DNA from 3 places in the Tessaracoccus sp. MC1627 genome. Region 2 is predicted to be linked to each of the others. Evidence: riboswitches for the same ligand, from Rfam matches in the RefSeq annotation. Region 2 holds a riboswitch; each other region holds the start of a gene.
The links. Region 2 has a riboswitch for cobalamin ahead of cobI (precorrin-2 C(20)-methyltransferase). Riboswitches for the same ligand answer to the same signal wherever they lie in the genome.

Region 1 (7,055 bases), on a different contig from region 2:
TGCGCACCTCCGGCGACGACATCGCCGAAGTCCTCGCCCTGCTCGGCGTGCGGCCGGAGTGGGACGAGGCCTCGCGGCGGGTGTCGCGGCTGACGGTGGTGCCGCTGGAGGAGTTGGGCCGCCCCCGGATCGACGTGACGCTTCGCATCTCAGGGTTCTTTCGTGACGCGTTCCCGCACGTGGTCGCGATGCTCGACGACGCCGTCGGCATGGTCGCCGGCCTTGACGAACCCGACGAGATGAATTTCGTGCGTGCTCACGCCCGCGCAGATCTCGCGGTGCACGGCGACCACCGCCGGGCGACCACGCGTATCTTCGGCTCGAAGCCCGGCTCCTACGGCGCCGGGATCCTGCAGGTGATCGAGTCCGGCAACTGGCGCGATGACGCGGACCTCGCCGAGGTGTACACGGCCTGGGGTGGCTTCGCCTACGGCCGCGGTCTGGACGGGTCCCCGGCGGCCGAGGACATGCGGACCAACTACAGGCGGATCGCGGTGGCGGCGAAGAACATCGACTCCGCCGAGCACGACATCGCGGACTCCGACGACTATTTCCAGTACCACGGCGGGATGGTGGCCACCGTGCGGGCGCTGGCCGGGACGGCGCCGAAGGCGTACGTCGGGGACTCGACCTCACCGGACTCTGTCCGTACCCGCACCCTCGCCGAGGAGACGGCGCGCGTATTCAGGGCCCGCGTGGTGAATCCTCGATGGATCGCGGCGATGCAGCGCCATGGCTACAAGGGGGCCTTCGAACTCGCCGCGACCGTCGACTATCTGTTCGGCTTCGACGCGACGGCCGGCGTGGTCCATGACTGGATGTACGACCGGTTGGCCCACGCCTACGTCCTCGACGGCCCCACTCAGGAGTTCCTGCGCAGGTCGAACCCCTGGGCCCTGCGAGGGATCATCGAGCGTTTGCACGAGGCCGCGGAGCGCGGCCTGTGGGCGGAGCCAGACGCCGACACCCTCGCGGCCATGCGTGAGGTCTACCTCGAGGTCGAGGGTGAGCTGGAGGACGACACATGAGAGGATCGGTGAGGGTGCGGATACTCGGTATCGGTATGGGTGCGCACCATGTGACGCCGGAGGTGTCGCGGGCTCTCTCTGAGACCGACTACGTGCTCGCAGCCAGGAAGCGCGACGACGACGGGCTGCTGGCGGCCCGCCGGGCCATCGCCGCCGCCCACGGCGTCGAGGTGGTGGAGGTACCCGACCCCGAGCGCGACCGGGACGCTCCCGCGGACTATCCGGCCGCGGTCAGAGCCTGGCACGCTGCCCGGGTCAGCGCCTACGAGGAGATCCTGCGTGCCCGGCGTGGCGCCGCCGCCTTCCTGGTCTGGGGTGACCCGGGCCTCTACGACTCGACCATCCGCATCGTCGAGGGGATCGCGGCGAGGCTCCCGCTCAGCTACGACGTGCTGCCGGGGATCAGCGCCCCGCAGGTGCTGGCGGCCCGGCACCGGATGGTCCTCCACCCCGTGGCGGACCCGGTGCACGTCACGACGGCGCGGAGGCTGCGCCAGGACATCGCGGCGGGCCAGAGGAACCTCGTGGTCATGCTGGGTGGAGCGCCCGCCCTGGAGGGTCTCGATGACTGGTCGATCTGGTGGGGCGCCAACCTCGGCGCGGACTCCGAGGAACTGGTGGCCGGCCGGGTCGCGGAGGTCAGCCGCGACCTGACTGCCGCGCGGGAGCGCGCCCGGGCCAGCGCAGGCTGGGTCATGGACATCGCACTCCTGCGTGCCCCCGATGGGTCCGCCCCACCGCTGGAGGGCGGTGCCGGATGAGAGTGCTCATTCTTGGTGGCACCAGCGAGGCGCGCCGCCTGGCCGCGCGGCTCGTCGAAGCTGCGGGCGTCGATGTCACCACCTCCCTGGCCGGCCGCGTCGCTGCCCCGCGACTGCCGCCGGGGCGCGTGCGCACGGGAGGTTTCGGTGGCGTGGAGGGCCTCCGTTCCCAACTGGTGGACTACGACGCCGTCGTGGACGCCACCCACCCCTTCGCGCTGGGGATGACCGCGAACGCGGTCGAGGCGTGCCGCGCCGACGGTGTGCCGCTGCTCAGGCTGGAGCGGCCGGGCTGGTCGCCCGATCCGGCCTGGTGCTACGTGGACGATCACGAGACGGCGGCCGATACCGCCGCCCAGGCAGGTGCCCGGCCGTTGATCACCGTCGGACGACAGGAGCTCGCGCGCTACGTGCCGGCGCTGTCAGAGCGTGCAGTGCTGGCCCGCGTGGTGGATGCGCCCGACTTCACGGTGCCGCCGGCCTGGGAGGTGGTGCGGAGTCGTGGCCCGTACCCGCTCGATGACGAGCGGGCGCTCATGCGCCGCCACCGCACCGATGTTCTGGTCACGAAGGACTCGGGTGGGACCTACACCAGCGCGAAGCTGGAAGCGGCCGCGGAACTCGGCGTGACGGTGGTGATGGTGCGTCGGCCACCGGGCCCTCAGGGCGTGCCCACTGTGGTGGACGTCGACGCGGCGCTGGCCTGGTTGCTGCGGAGGGTGTGAGCCCCGCAACCGGCGGCCTCACCACTCGATACCGCGCTGACCTTTCTGCCCCGCGTCCATCGGGTGTTTCACCTTGGTCATCTCGGTGACCAGGTCCGCCATCTCGATCAGACGTGCATCGGCGCCGCGCCCGGTGATGATGACGTGCTGTCGTCCCGGGCGGCTGGCCAGGGTGGTGACCACGTCCTCCACGTCGACCCATCCCCACGTCATGGGGTAGGTGAACTCATCGAGGATGACCAGGTCGTGCCTCTGGTCTGCGAGCCTTCGCTGGACCTCCAGCCACCCCTCGCGGGCGGCGGCCCGATGGTCCTCCACCTCACCCTGTTTGCGGGTCCACGACCAGCCGGCGCCCATCTTGTGCCATTCCACGGGGCCCCCCTCGCCGGTCTCGTCGTGGAGCCGCCCGAGGCGTTCCAGGACGGTCTGCTCGCCGATGCGCCACTTGGCCGACTTGACGAACTGGAACACACCGATGCGCCAGCCCTGGTTCCACCCACGCAGCGCGAGGCCGAAGGCCGCCGTGGACTTGCCCTTGCCCTCGCCGGTGTGGACGACGAGAAGCGGCTGGGTGCGTCGCTGGCGTGTGGTGAGTCCGTCGTCGGGGACGGACAGCGGTTGGCCTTGGGGCATCAGGCGGCTCTTCTCATGTGGGTGTGGACCGTGGAGGTGAGGGCGTCCGCGGTGACCTCCGCCACCGGGACGTGTCGGGCGCCGAGCCGATCAGCCAGGCGCGCCGCGAGGCCGAGCCGCAGCGGGCCGCTCTCGCCGTCGATGACGACGCTCATCACGCCCAGCCCCGCCAGGTGCGCGGCTGCCAACTCGGAGCGGGCCAGCGCGTCGGCTCCGCCGGTGGCGCGCCCGTCGGTGACGACGATGAGGAGAGGACGCAGGCGTGGGTCGCGGCGGCGCTCACGCGTCAGTACGGCTGCCGCCTCAAGGAGCCCCTCCGCCAGCGGCGTCCGGCCCCCCGCGGACAGATCGTCGAGGCGGGCCGCCGCCACGTCGACGGAGTGCGTCGGCGGCAGGACCAGATCCGCCCGCCGACCCCGGAAACTGATGAGCCCCACCTTGTCCCGCCGCCTGTAGGCGTCGAGCAACAGCGAGAGGATCGCCGTCTTGACCTGGCCCATCCGCTTGCGGGCTGCCATGGACCCCGAGGCGTCGACGCAGAAGAGGATGAGGTTGGCTTCGCGGCCCTCCCGGACCGCAGTGCGGGCATCCTCCGGCCGCAGCATGACCCGTCCTTGGGGGTCGCGGTCCGGAGCGCGCCCGGCGGCGGCCAGCAGGGTTTCGACGAGGTGCAGACCCCCGCCGGCGCCCACCGCCCGGCTGGCCCCGATCCGACGGCCGGTCTCGCTGATGGCCCGGCTGCGGCGCCCGGGCGCCCCGTGGCCAGTTCCCTGCACGACGAATGCCTTCGGCCTGTAGGGCTCCCCGCTGGAGACCCGGCTCTCGGGGGATGCTTCCGGTGCCGGTGCTGCCTCCGCCGTGTCCTTGCCCTCGCCATCGATCGGCGGGCTGGCCTCCATGGGGGGCTGCGGCGCCGGATCGGTGCCGGTGGGGTCCTGCGGATGAGGGCTCTCGTCGCTGGGATCCGACGGCGTGGAGTCGTCGTCGCGGGGCGGGTCGTCGTCGCGGGGCGGGTCGTCCGGCGGAGGAGAGTCGCGCCCGAGAATGTCGTCGAGGAGTTGCTCGTCGAGCCCGGGCGCGTCAAACGGGTTGCGCCGCCGCCGGTGCGGCAGGGCCAGGAGAGCCGCCCGGCGGATATCGGCGCGCGTCACTTCCGTGCGCCCCTCCCAGGCGGCATGGGCCACGGCGGTTCGGGCCGTGACGAGGTCGGCGCGTAACCCGTCGACCTCGAACGCCGAGCAGATCTCGGCGATCTTCAGCAGGGCGGCGTCGGACAGCACAACCGAAACGACCCTGGTGCGCGACGCCTCGATCCGGCGGGTGAGTGCCTCCTCCGCGGGCCGGTACCTCTCTGCGAAGCTGACCGGGTCCCCGTCGAAGGCCATCCGCCGCCGGACGACCTCGGCCCGCAACCCGGGTTCCCGGGGGGCCGCGACCTCCACGGTGAGGCCGAAGCGGTCCAGGAGTTGCGGGCGCAACTCGCCCTCCTCGGGGTTCATGGTCCCGATCAGCACGAAGCGCGACAGGTGCTCCACGGAGACACTGTCACGCTCCACGCTCACCCGCCCCATCGCGGCCGCGTCCAGCAGCAGGTCGACAAGGTGATCGTGCAGGAGGTTCACCTCGTCGACGTACAGCAGGCCCCGGTGGGCGCGGGCGAGCAGGCCGGGCTCGTATTCGACGCGCCCGTGGGACAGCGCCCGCTCCAGGTGCAGCGAGCCGAGCACGCGGTCCTCAGTCGCCCCGACGGGGAGTTCGACGAGCCGCACGGGCCGGCCCACCGTCTCCGCCCCGGGCCCGAAGGGACCGTCCGGGGAGGTCGATGCCGGGTCGGCCGGGTCAACCGAGAACCGGTCCGCGGCGTAGACCCTCACGTGAGGGAGGACAGCTGTCAGCGCACGCACCGTGGTTGATTTGGCGGTCCCCTTCTCGCCGCGGATGAGGACCCCGCCGATTTCGGGGGAGATGGAGGCCAGGACCAGCGCCAGGCCCATGTCATCCATCGCGTCGGTGTCGCAGCCGAGAACGGCAGGGAAAGGAAAGTGCACCGGCATGTGAGGCTCCCGCTCGTGTGGCCATGGTCATGATCGGGCGCGAGGCCGGTCTTCGGACTTGCCTGGTCCTTCGCTCACGCGAAGGCCGGGTTCACCGCAGCGGGCCTGTGCCGGACTCTCACCGACTTCCCAGATTCTCCCCGTCACCCAAAGCCACCGTCTCCGATGGTTCGGCTTTCCGGGGCACCTCGTGCCTATGCCCACATGATAACGTCCTTTGTCGTGTCCGACGGAACCCGCGCGGCGGTTGGCCGCACCACCGGCCGGGTGATCGTCGTCGGCGTTGCGGCCGACGGTGTGCACGCGGTCAGCGAGGAACTCGCCGGATCCGGGACCCTGGTCGTCGGTGCGGCGCGGCACCTGGGTCTACTGCCCCCGGTCCGCGGGCAGGCGCGGCTCCCCCTACCCTCTCCGCTGAGGGCCGGGCTGGCTGAGATCGTCACCGCTCACCGCGACACCACGGTGGTGGTGCTGGCATCCGGCGACCCGTTGGTCTCGGGCATCGGCTCCGTCCTCATCGACATCCTCGGCCCCGACAGCGTCGAGATCCGACCTGCCGTCTCATCGGTGGCGTTGGCCCGGGCGGCGATGCGCTGGCCGGCGGAGTCCCACGGCCTGGTCAGCGTGGTGGGGCGTGACGTGTCGGTCGTGCTGCGGGACCTGGCGCCCGGCCGACGCCTCCTGGTGCTGTCCTCGGACGAGCTCACGCCGCGGCTCCTCGGTGCGCTCCTCGTCGAGGCCGGATACGGCTCGTCGCTTCTCACGGTACTGGGGAATCTCGGCGGCGACGAGAGCCGGCTCGACCTGGACGCCTTCGCCGCGGCCGCGGGCGTGGTCGCGGAGTTCCCGCGGCTCAACATCGTTGCGATCCAGTGCGTCGGGGAGCTGATCGCCGGGTGGACGGCGGGTGTGCCCGACAGCCTGTTGACGGGGGTGGAGACCCCCCTCCCTCGCGACGTCCGGGCATCGGCTCTGGCGCTGTTGGGGCCGGTCCCCGGCGGACGGCTGTGGGACATCGGCCGGGGCGCGGGTCCCGTGGCGGTCGAGTGGCTCCGCGCCCATCCCACCTGCCTCGCCACGGCCGTGGTGCCCGATGCGGCGGCAGCCGGGCCGATCGGCGGCCTCGCCGCCCGGCTCGGCGTACCACGGCTGCCGGTCGCGGTCGGGACGGCGCCGTCGGTCCTGGCTGGCCTGGCCCGGCCGGACGCTGTGCATCTCGGCCCCGGCGCGGCTGCAGCCCGGCTCGCTGCCGTCTGTCTTGGCGCGCTTCGGCCCGGCGGACGGCTCGTCGCACACGCCGTCGGGGAGGGGGAGGCTGCGCGGCTGCTGGAACTGCAGCACCGATTCGGGGGACAGCTCACCCGGATCGGTTGTGAGGTGCGGACGCCCTCGGGGTGGGTGCCCGGCTATGCGGTCACGCGGTGGGCGCTGACGATCGCCTGACCACAGGCTGCCTGCTGCGCGCCCGATCCCTGTCGTACAGGTAGGACTCGCCGCCCGAGGTCGGGTCCAGAGCCGGCCCAACCAGGATCACCGCCGCCTGCCGGAGCCCCGCGCTCTCGACGGCGTCCGCTATGGTCGCGACCGTCGCGGTGAGAATCTGCTGCTCCTGCTGGCTGGCCCGGTAGACGACGACGGCGGGGCAGCCCGCGCCGTACTCGGGCTCGATCTCCGCCATGAGGCTCCGCACCGTCGTCATGGCCAGGTGGAGCACGAGGGTGGCGCGGGTGGCGGCGAACGCGGCGAGCGACTCGGTGGCGGGCATCAGCGTCGAGCGGGCCTGGGTGCGGGTGAGGACCACAGACTGCGCCAGCAGCGGTACCGTCAGCTCCCGCCCGATCGCGGCGGCCGCGG
Region 2 (7,055 bases):
ACGCCGAGGGCGTCGAGGTGGCGCCGCCCGCCGACGACGAGCGCGACCCGTCCGGCGAGGCTGCGGGTGGCCGGCGAGATTTCGCCGAGGTAGCCGTGGACGTGGATCATCGGTCCTCCTCCAGGACGCCGCGGGTGCCGTGTTCGCGCAGGTCGGCCTGCGCCTCTGGTTCGGCCGCGCGGTACTCGTGCCGGAAGCCGGGGTGGTAGAGGTGGCTGCGGGTGGCGAGCGGGCCCTCGGCGAGCGCCGGGCCGACGAGGACGACGGTGTGCTTCCATAGCTTGTGCTCGCGCATGGTCGCGGACAGGTCCTTCAGCTCGCAGCGCAGCATGAGCTCGTCGGGCCAGGACACCTGGTAGCCGACGATGCAGGGCGTCTCGGGCGGGTAGCCGCCGGCGAGCAGCTCCTCCTGGAGCGCCTTGTTGCGGGCGGCCGAGAGGTAGAGCGCCATGGTGGTGCCGTGGGCGGCGAACCCGCGGACGGTCTCGCGCGGCGGCATGGGGGTGCGGCCGCCCTCGAGGCGGGTGAGGACAAGGCTCTGCGACACCTCCGGCATCGTGAGTTCCACCTCCATCCGCGCGGCGGCTGCGGAGTAGGCGGAGACGCCCGGGACGGACTCGAAGTCCAGGCCGAGGCTGCGGATGAGGTCGCGCTGTTCGGCGGTGGCGCCGTAGATGGCCGGGTCGCCGGTGTGGACGCGGGCCACGAGCAGGCCCTCGTCGCGGGCGCGGCGGTAGAGGGGCTCGATGTCCTCCAGCGACGCGGACGCGGAGTCGACGAGTTCGGCCCCCGGCTTGGCGCCCGCGACGATGCCGGGGTGGACCAGGCTGGAGGCCCAGATGATGATGTCGGCCTCCGCGATGACGCGGGCGCCGCGGACGGTGATGAGATCCGCGGCACCGGGTCCGGCGCCGACGAAGACGACCTTCCCGGTCACAGCCGACCCCCCGTCGTCGAGCGGCTGGGGGCCGCCAGGACGGTGGAGAAGTAGGGGGCGGACTCGCCGTCGGCCAGGTCCGAGAGTCGGACGAGGCGTTGGTTCTGCAGCGAGACGTCCACGCCCATGACGGCGTCGCGGCCCTCGCCGCGCAGCAGCTCCGCGACCTCCGGGAGGCGCCGTCCGCCCTTGTAGGCGACGGTGGAGTCGGCCACGGCGAGCACCTCGCGGAGGCGGTCCAACCCGGCCGTCACCGGGACCAGCGCGAGCACTTCCTGACCCTCGACCAGCGGCGTGCGGCTGGCCGCCGCCAGCGCCTGCATCGCGGTGATGCCCGGGATCACCTCGACCTCCACGTCGGGCAACTGCTCGACGACGTGCGCCGCCAGGTAGGAGAACGTGGAGTACACGCTGGGGTCGCCGACGGTGGCGAACGCGACGGTGGCAGCGCCGTCGGCGAACGCATCGACGGCGGCCTGGGCGGAGGTCAGCCACGCCTGCTTGCGACGCGGGGAGACTCCCGACTTGTCGGCCATGGAGAAGGGGACGCGGACGATCCGTGTCGCGGCGTCGGGGCAGGCCGCCTGGACGATCCGTTCCGCGCGGCCGGGCCCGTCGCCGGACTCCTCGGTCGCGGGGACGAGGATCGCGTCTGCTCCCTCAAGGGCGCGCACCGCCTTGACAGTGATCAGCTCCGGGTCCCCGGGGCCGACGCCGACCCCGATCAGCCGCCGCCCTCGCCGCTCCCTGAGCGCTGCACTGAGGTTCTCGAAGTGGAGGGCCGGGCGCGAAGCGTCCAGCCCGTCTCGGAGGGTCGTGACCGAAGCGTCGGGCTCAACGTGCCCGTCGTCGTGGGGAATGGTGGGTACGGACATCTGCCGTGGCCTCCTGGGGTCGCTCGCCCGAATGGTTGGCCGCGCAGGCCCGAGTTCCTGACTCCCCCATCGGGGTCACAGTGGCGGCACCGTCCCGGACTCACACCGGGTTCCTCGACGTCGCCTGCGCGCAGCGTCAGTCTGTCAGAGCCCGCAGTTAGACCTGACTTGGGGTCGTCTAGCAGATTCGCGCCTCCGAGCCGTCTGCGACGGCGCAGAGCGGCGCGCCCCGCGGGCGGGCGGGGGACTAGGTTGGTGGCATCGAGAAGGCGGGGTCGGATGAAGAGGTTGTTGGCGGCAGCAGGGTGGCTGGCGACGGGTGCCGCGCTCGGCGTGGGCGCCGTGGCCGGGGCCACTGCCTGGACTCTGAACGGGCCAAGGCGCCCCTGGCCGAACTACACCTTCACTCCGTTCGAGGTTCGGGCTCCGTCAGAGGACGTCACCTTCACCGCAGCCGACGGAGTCTCCTTGGCGGGCTGGTGGCTTGACCAGCCCGCGTCGTCCACGGTCGTCGTCTGCGCCCACGGCCATCGAGGCAACAAGTCGGACATGTTGGGGATCGGCTCGGGTCTGTGGAGGGCAGGCCACAGTGTCCTGCTCTTCGATTTCCGTGGCAACGGGGACTCCGATGATGGCCCACAGTCCCTCGCCCACCACGAGCAGCGGGACCTGAGTGCCGCCTTGGACCTGGTGCGCGAGCGCCGCCCGGACGCCCGGATCGCCGTCGTGTCATTCTCGATGGGCGCGTCCACGGCCATCCTCACGGCCGCACAGGATTCCCGGATCGAGGCTCTCGTCGCCGATTCACCGTTCGCCACGCTCAGTGACGTCGTCGCCACGGGATATCGCCGTCATCGCCTGCCGAGCGAGCCGCTCATCCCGGTTGCCGACCTGGTGAACCGATTGCGCTACGGCTACGCCTTCTCCGAGGTCCGTCCCCTCGACAGGATCGGCGCGATCTCCCCTCGTCCACTTCTGCTGCTACACGGGACGAACGACAGGGTCATCCCCTACGACCACGCGCTGCAGTTGGCCGCAGCAGCGGCCCCGGGGCCGGTTGAGCTCATCACCTTCGACGGCGCGGACCACTGCGGCGGCTATTTCGCAGACCGGGCGGCCTACATCGCGCTGGTGGCAGATTTCCTTGACCGTTGGCTTGGTAACCAGCAGGACTTGGAGTTGCGCCATGCCGACAACGCTTGACCTGACGTATCCCTTTGCGGGCCGGTGGCTGGCCCGGAGCAGCCCCGCCAACCGGGTCCCGAGCCACGGCACCACCCAGTTCGCCTCTGCTTTCGCGATCGACTTCGTCGGGGTGGATGACGCTGGCCGGAGCGCGCCGTTCACCGCGACGTCGCTGGTCCGGCCCGAGCCGCCGACGCGTTTCGTCGGGTTCGGTCGGCCCGTACTGGCGCCGGCCGACGGGGTGGTCGTCTCCGCGCAGGATACGCAACCCGATCACGCGGCCTTCCGCGGTCTGCCTTCACTCGGTTACGCCCTCGGCCAAGCGCGCCGGGTCGCGGCCGGCTGGCCCGCCCTGGCCGGGAACCACGTGATGATCCAGATCCCCGCTGGTCCGGTCGTGGTGTTGTGTCACCTGCAGCAGGGCAGCGTCCGGGTGCACCTCGGCGAGTACGTCGCGGCGGGGCAGGCGGTGGCCAACTGCGGCAATACGGGCAACAGCACTGAGCCGCACCTGCACCTGCAGGCCATCAGCACCATGGACGTGACGGTCGCCACCGCCGTGCCAATCACGATGCCCGGCGGACTACCGCGCAACGGTGTCGTGGTCGAGGCGAGATAACGGCCACACCGTTCCTTCCTGCGCACGGGCACTTCAGTAGGAACGACGTGAGCGTCCCTCCGTGGCCGCCACCGAGTTGCTCGCACCCCCGCGGCAAACCCGGCTGTCCCCGGGCACTTGACCTGCACATGCTCGCAAGTTACCTTGGATCGATGGAGGATCCAGTCATCGCCCCGTCCGCACTCAAGCATGGCCTTGGTGAACCTGAGATCCTCCACGCCTACCGCACCCTGTCCGGATCTGGGATCTCGGCGACGGGTTCACCATGATCGTGGGTCCCAACCAGTCCGCGATCTTCTTGGAGGTCGGCTATGTCGATGGCGATCAAGTGCACGTCATCGTCCACGCAATGAAAGCCCGCGAGAAGTTCCTGGGGTGGTGACCATGCCACGCACTGTTGACGAGATCCTGCAGCACGCCGACGAGCTGGCGGCGCGCTTCGAGTTCCACGAACCCAATCCAGACGACGAACTCGACGCCGGTGCAGTTGCCCTGCTCCGAGCAGCGGTGGCGGAGCGATCGGAAGCCGAGCGCCACGTGATTGACGCCATCCGCGCAGCCCGCGAAGCCGGCATGCCATGGTCAGCGATCGGTGCCTTCGTCGGCACCAGCGGAGAGGCCGCCCGCCAGCGCTACGCAAGCAAGGTCGCCTGAAGCCCCAGGCGCGGCAGATGCGGGCGCCGGTCCTTACTGCAGCCGTCGAAAGTCGACCAGAACGGACACCCGTTCCGGTGGGGTTGTCAGAGATGCTCACGATCGCCTGGAGTCCCTCTCAGGTCACTCTCGACCGATTCATCCCCAGCGCGGTGTCCTGCAGGTGGACTTTGGGAGGCCTGTCACCTGGGGCTGGAGGAACCTCGGCCAGGGCGCGGTGCCCGTGGGTAGCATCTTGGGATGGTCGCTGTTGATCGCGCAATGTCCCGGCAGCGCTCGGGGGTAGGTCTCGTCGGCTGCGTTAAGTCCAAGCTCTCTCGCCCTGCTGCTGCGAGTAGCGATCAGCGCGAGCAGGGCAGCCGGTGGCTGGCCAAGGACGCGAGTGAGCGGCAACCTGGTCAGTCCCCCTTGTGGAGGCGCTCCCGCCAAGTGTGAGCTGAGGCATGAATCGCACTGAACACAATGCAGTAGATCAGCCCCGTGGGCACGATGGCGCCTATCGGGCGTGTCTCCAAGCCAACTATCATCAGTGCTGCGGTGATGCCCGCCATCCCCACTGCAAGAACGGCGGCTGCGGTGAGGAATCGAGACCACCAAGAACGCAGGCCGGTTCGGGGAGAGCGCTCAGTCACAGGCATCATTGAAGTCCGGGAGTGTACCGATGCCCCAGAACGCCAAAGCGCAAGCAATACCACCAGGCCCGGAAGCGATGGTGACAACACCGCAGATCGCGGTCGAGGCTGCGAAGAACGAGTACGAGGCCACATATGCCTGCCAGCAGTCAAGCGCGCGGGTACTAACGGGAGGCGTATCGACCCACTCAATGGCTAGATCAGTACCTGATCCCGAAACTGCAATGAACTTGCCTTCGGTTGCCTCCACGAAACGGGCGATCTCAGCATCGGAGCTGACGGCAGTAAAGAAGTCCAGGTACACGCGCTCCGCCTCCGATGAGGAGCCCCGCATGATCTGTTCGAACCCATCGCTGTTGGCAAGGGCTGTGCGTCGGTCCCGGAAACCAACGGGATCGGCGGTTCGTGCCTGACGGACAATCTCGCGCATCCGTCGTTCGTCCTGAGTGGCTGAACTGGATTCCGGGATATCGCTGGACCTCCCCTGAGCGCTTGCATGTGGGGCAGCGCTCGCAATGGATGTCGAGTTCAGAAGCGCCGTTCCTATCAATATTGCCAACGCTAGTCGAGCCCACCTAGCCAAGATGCCTGAATCGTTCACGTGTACATTCCTGTCTTCTCTGTCGGCACGAAACGAAGCTAACAGAAACGGGGTTCACACTGGGGCCCAGCTCTCGCTGACTTGCGACTCTGATAACCTTCGTCAGCTCTGCGGGTACGAAAGTACCCTCGCGGGTGGACTTCACCTTAGCAACTGCTAACTAATGAACGGGCCATTCACAGCGTGAGCGGCGGTATCCAGCGGTGGCTGGCGCCAGGAGTGTGTCTCCGTGGCCTCCAATACGTGAGGAACGACCACCCTTTCGCGGCTGACATACCTGATGATCGTCGGCCCCTTGACTCTGCACACTTCAGCGGATATTGTCAGAAGAATCGCACATGTCAAAGGGGACTGCGTCATGAAACACCGTGGGATCACCGTGGCTGGGCTGCTACTCGCCGCCACACTGTTTGCAACTGCACCATCTGCCGCCGCAGAAGATGGTCCCGGCGCTGGGGGGTGGGACACAGACGTGGCGGTCGGTGCAATTATGGCTGAAACTGACTACGTAACCATTCGAGAAGGCGATGGGTGGACCAGTTTTGAATATAGGGACGCCCTTTCCAATGCTGAACGCAGGCTTCACGAGGGCAAGCGCGACGGAGATGTTTGTGTTTTTTCGGGCAGTCGCACCGTAAGCGGAGAGAGTGGAACAGTTTCGGTGGAGCGAGAAATCGCGACTAATATCTCGAGTTGCCTGATGGTGACAGAGGTTGGGGAGATCGACGCACTGGCGGTGGACTCGCTAGAGCAGGAAGGCGGCCTCGAAGCACAGGAAGTCGCAGTTCCCATTACCAGCGACGATGTGGGACAGGTGGCTGCACTAGCAAGTCGATCCGTCTGGCACCGAACACGATACGTTGATCCGCCAGGCATCACTGTGACCCGTGCGACCACCAACGTCACATGGAATTACTCCGGCGGGTGCGTGACGAGTAGCTCTGGTCACGTAACCAATTAATATTGGGCGGCTGCGACTGGATGGTCTAAGACGAGCTCTGGGACGACGTCCAGCCGGAATTGCGCAGGGGCCACGACTCGCAGCAACTCGTACTTCAGTAACTCCTTCTTCTGTATTGGCAATCCAACAGCGTACACACAGTTTACCCCAAACTCGATCCGCGGGAACCCCAACGGAACTTTCACGGCCAACTGGTCCGCATCAAAGTCCGGTGGGTGCAGTTCGTGGCTATCTTTCCACAGTCACACGGGTAGCTAGACTGAGCCCCCAAGTGGGCCCGCGTTGGGGAGAAACGAGGCTGCACCCTATGATTCCTACGCTGATCTTCTTTGGACTGGTATTTGGGCGCTGGTGGAAATCAGCGCTAGTCGGTGCAGCGATAGGCTGGCCACTGCTCCTCCTTGTCAGCGGAACACTTCAGAGCGCGCCAAAGCCCCTCGTCGGGGTACTGGCGCAAGCAGTTGGGCTTGCCGTCGTGAATGCAGGTGTTGGCGTAGCGATCCACCAAGCGGTGCTGCGCATGATCAGAGGAATGCGCTCTCGGGGCGAAGAATGAATCGCGGGTCATGAACCGTGCGGCGGAGTGCTTGT
Region 3 (7,055 bases), on a different contig from region 2:
GTAGGTCAGCTGCTCCTCCACCACACCCGGCCGGAAGAGTCCGCCTGCGGTGCGGCGGGCGTTCGACTGGCGGCCCGCGGCGGCGTGGTAGGCCACCACGTCGGCGCCCTGGATGAGCCGCGCGGCCTTGAGTGTGATGAGCTCAGGGTCGCCGGGGCCGACTCCGACACCGTAGAACCGCCCGCTCATTCCTGCTCCAGTGCCAAGGCGTTGAGCGCCGAGGAGGTCATGGCCGATCCGCCCCGTCGGCCCAGGACCGTGAGATACGGGATGTCGATGCCGTGTCTGTCGTGAAGATCGATCAACTCCTGCTTGGACTCCGCTGCGCCGATGAAACCCACGGGGCAGCCGACGATCGCGGCGGGCCGGGGGGCGCCGTCGATGATCATTTCCAGGAGGTGGAACAGCGCGGTGGGGGCGTTGCCGATCGCGACGACGGCACCCTCGAGGAGCGGCTCCCACAGCGAGACCGCCGCCGCGGTGCGGGTGGTTCCCCAGGCCTTGGCGAGATCTGCGACGCGGCCGTCGTTGAGGAAGCACAGCACCTCGTTGTCGCGGGGTAGCCGACGGCGGGTGACGCCGGCGGCCACCATGGTGGCGTCGCAGAGGATGGGCGCCCCCGCCTCGAGGGCCCCTCGGGCGGCCGAGACGAGCTGCGGATGGATCACCAGGTCGCCCACGAGGTCAACCTGACCGCTGCCGTGGATCATCCGCACGGCCACCTTCTCGGCGTCCGGGGGAACGGAGGCGAGGTCGGCCGCGAGGCGGATGGCGGCGAAGGAGTTGACGTAGATGTCCTGGCCCTCGCCGATGTAGTCGTAGTGCCTGGTGGGCCGGGTCGGGTGCGTCATGCTGATTCTCCTCGGGGGACGAGCACACCCCGCCAGGGTGTGACGATGACTTCGGGCGCGCCGTCGGCCAGTGCGGCGATCTCGGTGCGGTCGAGCCCGTTGTCCGGCACGGGAACGTGCCTGCCCCCTGGTACCTCTCCGTAGGGGAGCGGCGCAGCCGGGGTCGGTAGCCGCGGATCCGGCGGGGCCGGGGCGACGAGGGGGGCGGCCAGTTCGCTCACGTGCCAGGGCGCCGTGGGTCCGGAACCACGAGTGGCGAGGAACCGTAGGGCCAGGGCCGCGAGGCTCTCCGGCGCCGCGGCAATGGGGACTACCTCGCCCCAGTCACCGCCGGCGCGCAGTTGCCCCGTGTCCGCGTCCAACGCGATGAAAGCGAGGTCCGAGCGACGCTCCATGAGGTCTCCCCGCCCGTCGTCGAGTACGACGAGGAACCGGCCCGGCAGGTCGGCCAGGCGCGGCGTGCCCTGCAGCAGGGAGTCGAAGGCTGCCGAGACCGGGCGCAGGTCCGCCCGGCCCCCGGCCAGTCCGCTCTGCGGTGAGACCATCACGTTGCGGACGAGTTCATGCGAGCGGCTGGGCAGAAGACCGGTGCTCTCGAGGGCGGCCAGTGCTTCCGCGTCGAGGCAGTCGTCGGTGCCGGGGAAGGCACGCACCTGCAGGTTGGCGCGCCCGGTGACGCGCACGCGACCATCGCCGAACCGCTCGGCCACCTCAGCGAGGGCGATCAGGGACCGGGTGGCCACGCGGCCACCGATGATGCGCAGGCGCACCAGGAGGCCGTCGTCGGCAGACCACGGACGCAGCGCGCCTGGGCACTGGTCTCGTCGGTCGCGGAGAAGTGTCATGGCAAGGAGGCCCTTCGGTCCGAGGCCCTTGCGCGGGGCCGCTCTGAGACCTGGCGGCGGTCGCCGCAAGGGCCAGCAGGTCTTCGGACTCGGGATCATTCGGGTCGGGGCGCCTTCCCGGGTATCACCCAGTGGCTGCCATCTCTGGCGTGCTCCGACCGTCACCCTCACCGCTGCGCGTCAGTCCCGGAATCGCACCGGGTTCCCTGACTCCGGGATGCGGAGTACGACTGGCAGCCGTCACCCTACCTCCTTTGCGCCGACACGACCCCTGGTCGTGGTCCCGACGAACTCAGTGCGGAGAATCTCAACCCGGAACTTTCCCCGGGCGGACGGTTGAGCGAAGAGTGATGCTCCTGTGCGTAGTCGTCAGTCGCTGTGCCGCGTTCTTTGAGCGTCGAGGCCGCTTCTCGGCGCCTCGGCCAGCAGGTGAGGGGGCGTGGCTGAGAGGGCCAGGCTCACGTTTTCGAGGCTTCGGAGCGGTTGCACTCCGCGCCTGGCCTTCTCACTCAGCGGGGACCGTTGGTTGAGCCGGGCGGCGTGGAGCGGGATCGACGCGCGTCAGCGTCGAGACCTTTCCGTGCCCGGTTCATGGGCTGGGGGAGCCCCAGATGGCGGCACTGCGTTCGATGAGGTTGTCGAGGCTGTGTTCGGCGTGCTTGTGGCGGGCGCTGTGGGTGTCCGGGTCTGGCGGTTCCGGTTCCCAGCCATGGGGGTCGTGTGGGCAGGGTGGTGCCCCTGCTTGGAGGTTGAGTTGTTGGAGTCGGTGGCGTTGGTGCTGGCGGGGTCGGCGGGCGGGGTCGATGTGTCGGGGTGGGGTGAACCATGGCAGGCCGGTGGCGGGGTCGAGGTGGACCCGCCACTGGGATTCCTCTGATTGGAGGGGGTCGGGTTCGACGAGGCGGTGGTGGTGTGGGCAGAGCAGAACTCCGTTGGCTAGGCAGGTGTCCCCGCCGGACCACCAGGGGATGATGTGGTGCGCCTGGCACGGTGCCGGTGGGGTGGTGCAGCCGGGGAATACGCATCCCTGGTCCCTCTGCACGATGGCGGCGCGGAGGGCGGGGGTGAACAGGCGGTGGGTGCGGCCGACGTCCAGGGGGCGGGAGGTGGTGCCTAGCACCATGGGGATCAGGTCGGCGTTGCAGGCCAGGCGACGTGCGTCGCTGGCCGAGAGCCGGTCGCCGCCCGCGCCGAGCAGTGTCACGTTGCCGAGGCCGGTGATGAGGGTGTCGTAGTCCATTGTGATGTGGACGTGGGGGCGGTCCACCCCGTGTGAGGGCAGTGTCCCGCCTCTGGCGGCGTGCTGGGTCAGCAGCACCAAAGCGTCGGCGCGGCGGGCGTCTCTGGTGGGCGTTTCGCTGGTGGCCGTGTACTTCGAGGCCGGAGGCATCAACGCATCGAGCTGGGCCGTCAACAGGGCGGCGTCGGCGAGCGGGAGCTGGCCCGTGATCCGCATCGAGCCGTGGTGGTCCGGGGCGAGGCGCAGGAACCTGTTCCGGTGCGCGGCGCGCTCCTCCCGCGCGAGGCGCTTGGCCTCGTCGGCGTCGGCGCGGTCTGGGTCGATGACCTCGGTCAGGCGTGAGGCGAGGGTCCGCAGCTCGGAGGGGCCCAGCTCGTCGACCCAGGTCAGGATCTCCCTCTGGCACAGCTCCAGCTCCGGCACGCTCAACCGGGCCGGCAGTTTCCGCAGCCCATCGGTGATCGCTTCGGCCTGCGCAGCCGAGATCAGCCCGGCCTGCAGGGCGTCCAGGATCAGGCGGAACCGTTCGGAGAGGTCTACGGCCAGCCGGATCGACGCCTTGGCCTGCGTCGGGGTGTGACGGGTCGATGAGGTGACGGCGTCGAGGACCTTGGCGGCCTCGGGCATGAAGCGGGCCTGGTCCAGCACGGCCAGCCGGAGCCCGGCCAGATGTGCCTCGGCCTCCGCAAGGGCCTCCAGGAAGCCGCTCACGCTCTCCGGGCCGGCGGCGGTGGCGGCACGGGCGGAATCCCAGGCGGCAGCCATGAACTGCTGCTCAAGCTCCCACACCCCCGCGTCGTTCATACGCACTATTACATCGTCCCCCACTGACAGAAACGGATCCAGAAGAGCCCCTTCGGCACCTACTTTGGTCACAGTTTCATAACGCTTCTGGCGGGTCTCTCAGACCGGAAACACCCCCGTCAAGGCTCGACGGTCCGAGGGGTGGCAGTGCCGGAGTTCCGCTCGGGTAACGGGTCACGCGACGCCCTACCATCGGATGGCTCGGGCCCACCATGCCCTCCCCGGTAGTGCCGCGGAGTGCCGCAGTTAGTCTCCACTGCGTGAGCGACGAACGATCGATCGGGATGGCGACGCCCGCCGAGATGGCCAGGCTGGTGCAGGACGCCATGCTTTACAAGGCACAGGCGACCGTCCCGAGGACCTTGCTTCTCTCGTTGACCGGCGGCGGCTACATCGCGCTCGGCTTCGTGTTCTACGTGACCACGCAGGTGGGGGCGGAGGCGATGCCGTGGGGCGTGGCCAAGCTGCTCGGGGGTGTGGTGTTCAGCGTCGGCCTGATCCTCGTCGTCCTGACCGGCGCGGACCTGTTCACGTCCACCACGATGACGCTGATGCTCAAGGCCTCGGGGCACCTGTCCTGGTGGAGGCTGCTGCGGCACTGGGGCCTGGTCTATCTCGGCAACGCCGCGGGCGCCCTGACCATCGTCGCGCTGATGATTCTCGGCGGGGTGCAGCACAGCGCCGACGACGCCTGGGGTCAGGTGGTGCTCGCCTCCGCGAGCCACAAGCTCGACCATTCGTTCGTTCAGGCGCTCGCGTTGGGGATCGCGTGCAACCTGCTCGTGTGCCTGGCGGTGTGGGCGGCGTTCTCCGGGCGGACCACCACCGACAAGATCCTCGCGCTCATCGGGCCGGTGGCGCTGTTCGTCGCCACCGGGTTCGAGCACTCTGTGGCCAACATGTTCCTGGTGCCGCTGGCCATCCTCATCCAGCCGGAGCTGGCCCCCGTCGGGTTCGAGCCCCTGACCTGGGGCCACTTCCTTACCGCCAACCTGATCCCGGTGACCCTGGGGAACATCATCGGTGGCGGCCTGATGATCGGGCTGTTCTACTGGCTGGTCTTCCGCCCGAAGCGCGACGCCGCCCGTTGAGTCGGACGCACCGCCACCGTCATGGACCGAAGGCTCCGGCCCCAGATGAAGCCCTTCCCGATGGAGCACCGACGCGGCCGACCTGACTCCCAGCCAGTTTGCTGAGCGGCTATGAGTCGGGGTTGCTTGAGCTCTGGGCGAGTGCGAGCACCGCAGTCACCAGGTCGGTGATTCCGGGCTCTTCGATCGGGAAGTGTCCGCACTCCCGGAGCATGACGACTCTTCCCGGCGAGGCCAGCCGCCGTAACACGCGCATGCTCAGTTCGACGGGCGTCCAGGCGTCCAGGCTGGGATGTAGCAGCAGCACCGGTGTTCGCATCGACTCCGGCGGGACGTGCCGGTAGTGCATGTAGGAGGCCAGGAACCCGACGGGGACGGCGACGCCGCCCCCGAGGGAGTCATTCGCGCACAGCTGCGACAGCCCAGGGTTGCGGCTCATCATCGATAGGGGCGCCACCCAGCGCATCGGAACCATCGCCGTCTCGATCCGCCCACGGGCCAGGGTCGCAAGCGGGCCTGCGAGGATCCCCAGCGGCCCAAAGCGCGTCAGATGCGCGCGGACGCGCCAGTCGCGGGGATCGAGAAGGCAGGTGGCCGCCACCGTCATGGCACGCCCGGATCGGGCGGCGACCTCGTAAGCCAGCATGCCGCCGATGCTCGCGCCGAACAGGATCAGCGGCCGCTCGTCGTCCTCGGCATCGACGAAATCGATGAGGAGCTCTACCCAGTCGTCGTAGCGCACAGCACCGGGTCTGGGGGAGGTCGTCCGACCGTAGAGGGGGAGGTCGACGGCGGCGACGTCCAGCCCTCGCTCGGCAAGGAGCGCGGCCAGGGGCCAGAGGGCTCCGCTGTGGCCTCCTGCGCCGTGGATCACCAGCACCCTGACCGACAGTTCAGGACGGCGGGCTCGGGCGATGTGGACTTTGTGGCCGCGCCAGTTCCACCAGGTCTCCTGCGGTTCCAGCCCTGCGGCCGAGCGACGTCCGGGTGGCAGGAACGAGGCGTAGGGATTGGCCGTCACGCTCTGACGCTACCAACTGCCCGGGGGTGTCCTGGGCTCATCCCGCAAGGGCGGAGCCAATAGCAGCTACTAAGCGTCAGCGAGAGCGCAGCGCACGACTCTGCCACCAAGAACCGGGTTGATGAGCGGCGCAACGGCCGCCCAGGCGTTGCCCACGGCGGGCCAACCGACCACCGGCAGTGACCGATCCGGTGACGGGTCTTCTCTACCGCCCAGCGTGGAGGTGTTCGTAGAGCATGGCGGGGAGGGCCTTGGAGAGTTCGCTGTACAGGTCCTGGTCGCTGAAGATGTCGTAGACGAGCAGCGGGGTGCGGTCGCGGACGCCCATCACCGCGTCAATGAAGGCCTTGGGCAACGCCGGCGATTCGCTGAACTGCTGCGCGGTGTTGGCCCTGGCCTGGCTGGCGAGGGTTTCGTCGTGGGCGAGGTTGACGACGATGCTGGACATGGTGCCAGCCACGACGCCGGGGCCGTACTTGTCGCCGAAGCGTTCGTTGAGTTTGGTGATGATCTCGTCGAGGGCGCTGCGGTGCTTCTCGTGGATGGTGCCGGATCCGATCGCGGTGATCGGGTCCAGGCCCGGCCCCTCTGCGAGGGTGAGCTTCACGGAGTCGCCCTGGGCGATGGTGTAGCCGGTCAGCTTGACCTGCGAGATGTCGACTGGGTCCTCGATGGTGGCGGTCGAGAGCCTGGGCAGGGTCCGACGGAGGAAGAAGTGCAGCCGTGGCAGGTCGGTGTCCTCGAGGTTGCGGGCCTGGGAGATGAAGTCGTAGAACTTCACGAAACCGGCCGCGTCGGACTTGAACAGCTTCAACTCGTCCATGACCGATCGGTCGTCGTGGATGAACGCTTCCTGCCATCGCTTCGTGAACCGCTTGACGGCGGGCTCTGTCGCGGCGTGGAGTGCGCTGTTGGACTCGACCCCGCCCTCTAGGGCGGCGTCGAATGCCTGCTCGACCTCGGACCAGTGGTAGATGCCGGCGGAGTCGAGCTTGGTCTTGAGGTCGTAGACGAGGTTCGGGTCCGTGGTCGCTGTGAGGGTTGCCTTGCGGTAGTACGGCAGGAACGCTTCGAGGATCGCCTCGGGTTCATTGACGAAGTCAAGGACGAACGTCCTGTCCTTGCCCGGGTAGGTGCGGTTGAGGCGCGACAGGGTCTGCACGGCCTGCACGCCGCCGAGCTTCTTGTCGACGTACATCGCCA

Region 1: it holds a riboswitch for cobalamin, as region 2 does, so the genes downstream of both, H5399_RS06970 (VWA domain-containing protein) here and cobI (precorrin-2 C(20)-methyltransferase) in region 2, are expected to answer to the same signal.
Region 3: it holds a riboswitch for cobalamin, as region 2 does, so the genes downstream of both, H5399_RS06995 (nitrite reductase) here and cobI (precorrin-2 C(20)-methyltransferase) in region 2, are expected to answer to the same signal.

Annotation. Positions count from the first base shown of each region.
Region 1 is NZ_JACJGA010000002.1:387,515-394,569, forward strand. It holds gene cobN (cobaltochelatase subunit CobN) at 1-1,028, shown strand, start outside; gene cobF (precorrin-6A synthase (deacetylating)) at 1,025-1,789, shown strand; gene H5399_RS06960 (cobalt-precorrin-6A reductase) at 1,786-2,514, shown strand; gene cobO (cob(I)yrinic acid a,c-diamide adenosyltransferase) at 2,533-3,147, opposite strand; gene H5399_RS06970 (VWA domain-containing protein) at 3,147-5,141, opposite strand; cobalamin riboswitch at 5,227-5,374, opposite strand; gene cbiE (precorrin-6y C5,15-methyltransferase (decarboxylating) subunit CbiE) at 5,424-6,644, shown strand; gene H5399_RS06980 (cobalt-precorrin-4/precorrin-4 C(11)-methyltransferase) at 6,616-7,055, opposite strand, start outside.
Region 2 is NZ_JACJGA010000001.1:753,604-760,658, reverse strand. It holds gene cobJ (precorrin-3B C(17)-methyltransferase) at 1-110, opposite strand, end outside; gene cobM (precorrin-4 C(11)-methyltransferase) at 107-937, opposite strand; gene cobI (precorrin-2 C(20)-methyltransferase) at 934-1,812, opposite strand; cobalamin riboswitch at 1,842-1,971, opposite strand; gene H5399_RS03350 (alpha/beta hydrolase) at 2,092-3,015, shown strand; gene H5399_RS03345 (M23 family metallopeptidase) at 2,999-3,616, shown strand; gene H5399_RS03340 (hypothetical protein) at 4,001-4,270, shown strand; gene H5399_RS03335 (hypothetical protein) at 4,895-5,332, opposite strand; gene H5399_RS03330 (hypothetical protein) at 5,862-6,464, shown strand.
Region 3 is NZ_JACJGA010000002.1:396,238-403,292, forward strand. It holds gene H5399_RS06985 (precorrin-2 C(20)-methyltransferase) at 1-189, opposite strand, end outside; gene H5399_RS06990 (precorrin-8X methylmutase) at 186-851, opposite strand; gene H5399_RS06995 (nitrite reductase) at 848-1,696, opposite strand; cobalamin riboswitch at 1,753-1,946, opposite strand; gene H5399_RS07000 (HNH endonuclease signature motif containing protein) at 2,286-3,740, opposite strand; gene H5399_RS07005 (formate transporter FocA) at 4,001-4,831, shown strand; gene H5399_RS07010 (alpha/beta hydrolase) at 4,941-5,852, opposite strand; gene H5399_RS07015 (type I restriction endonuclease subunit R) at 6,058-7,055, opposite strand, start outside.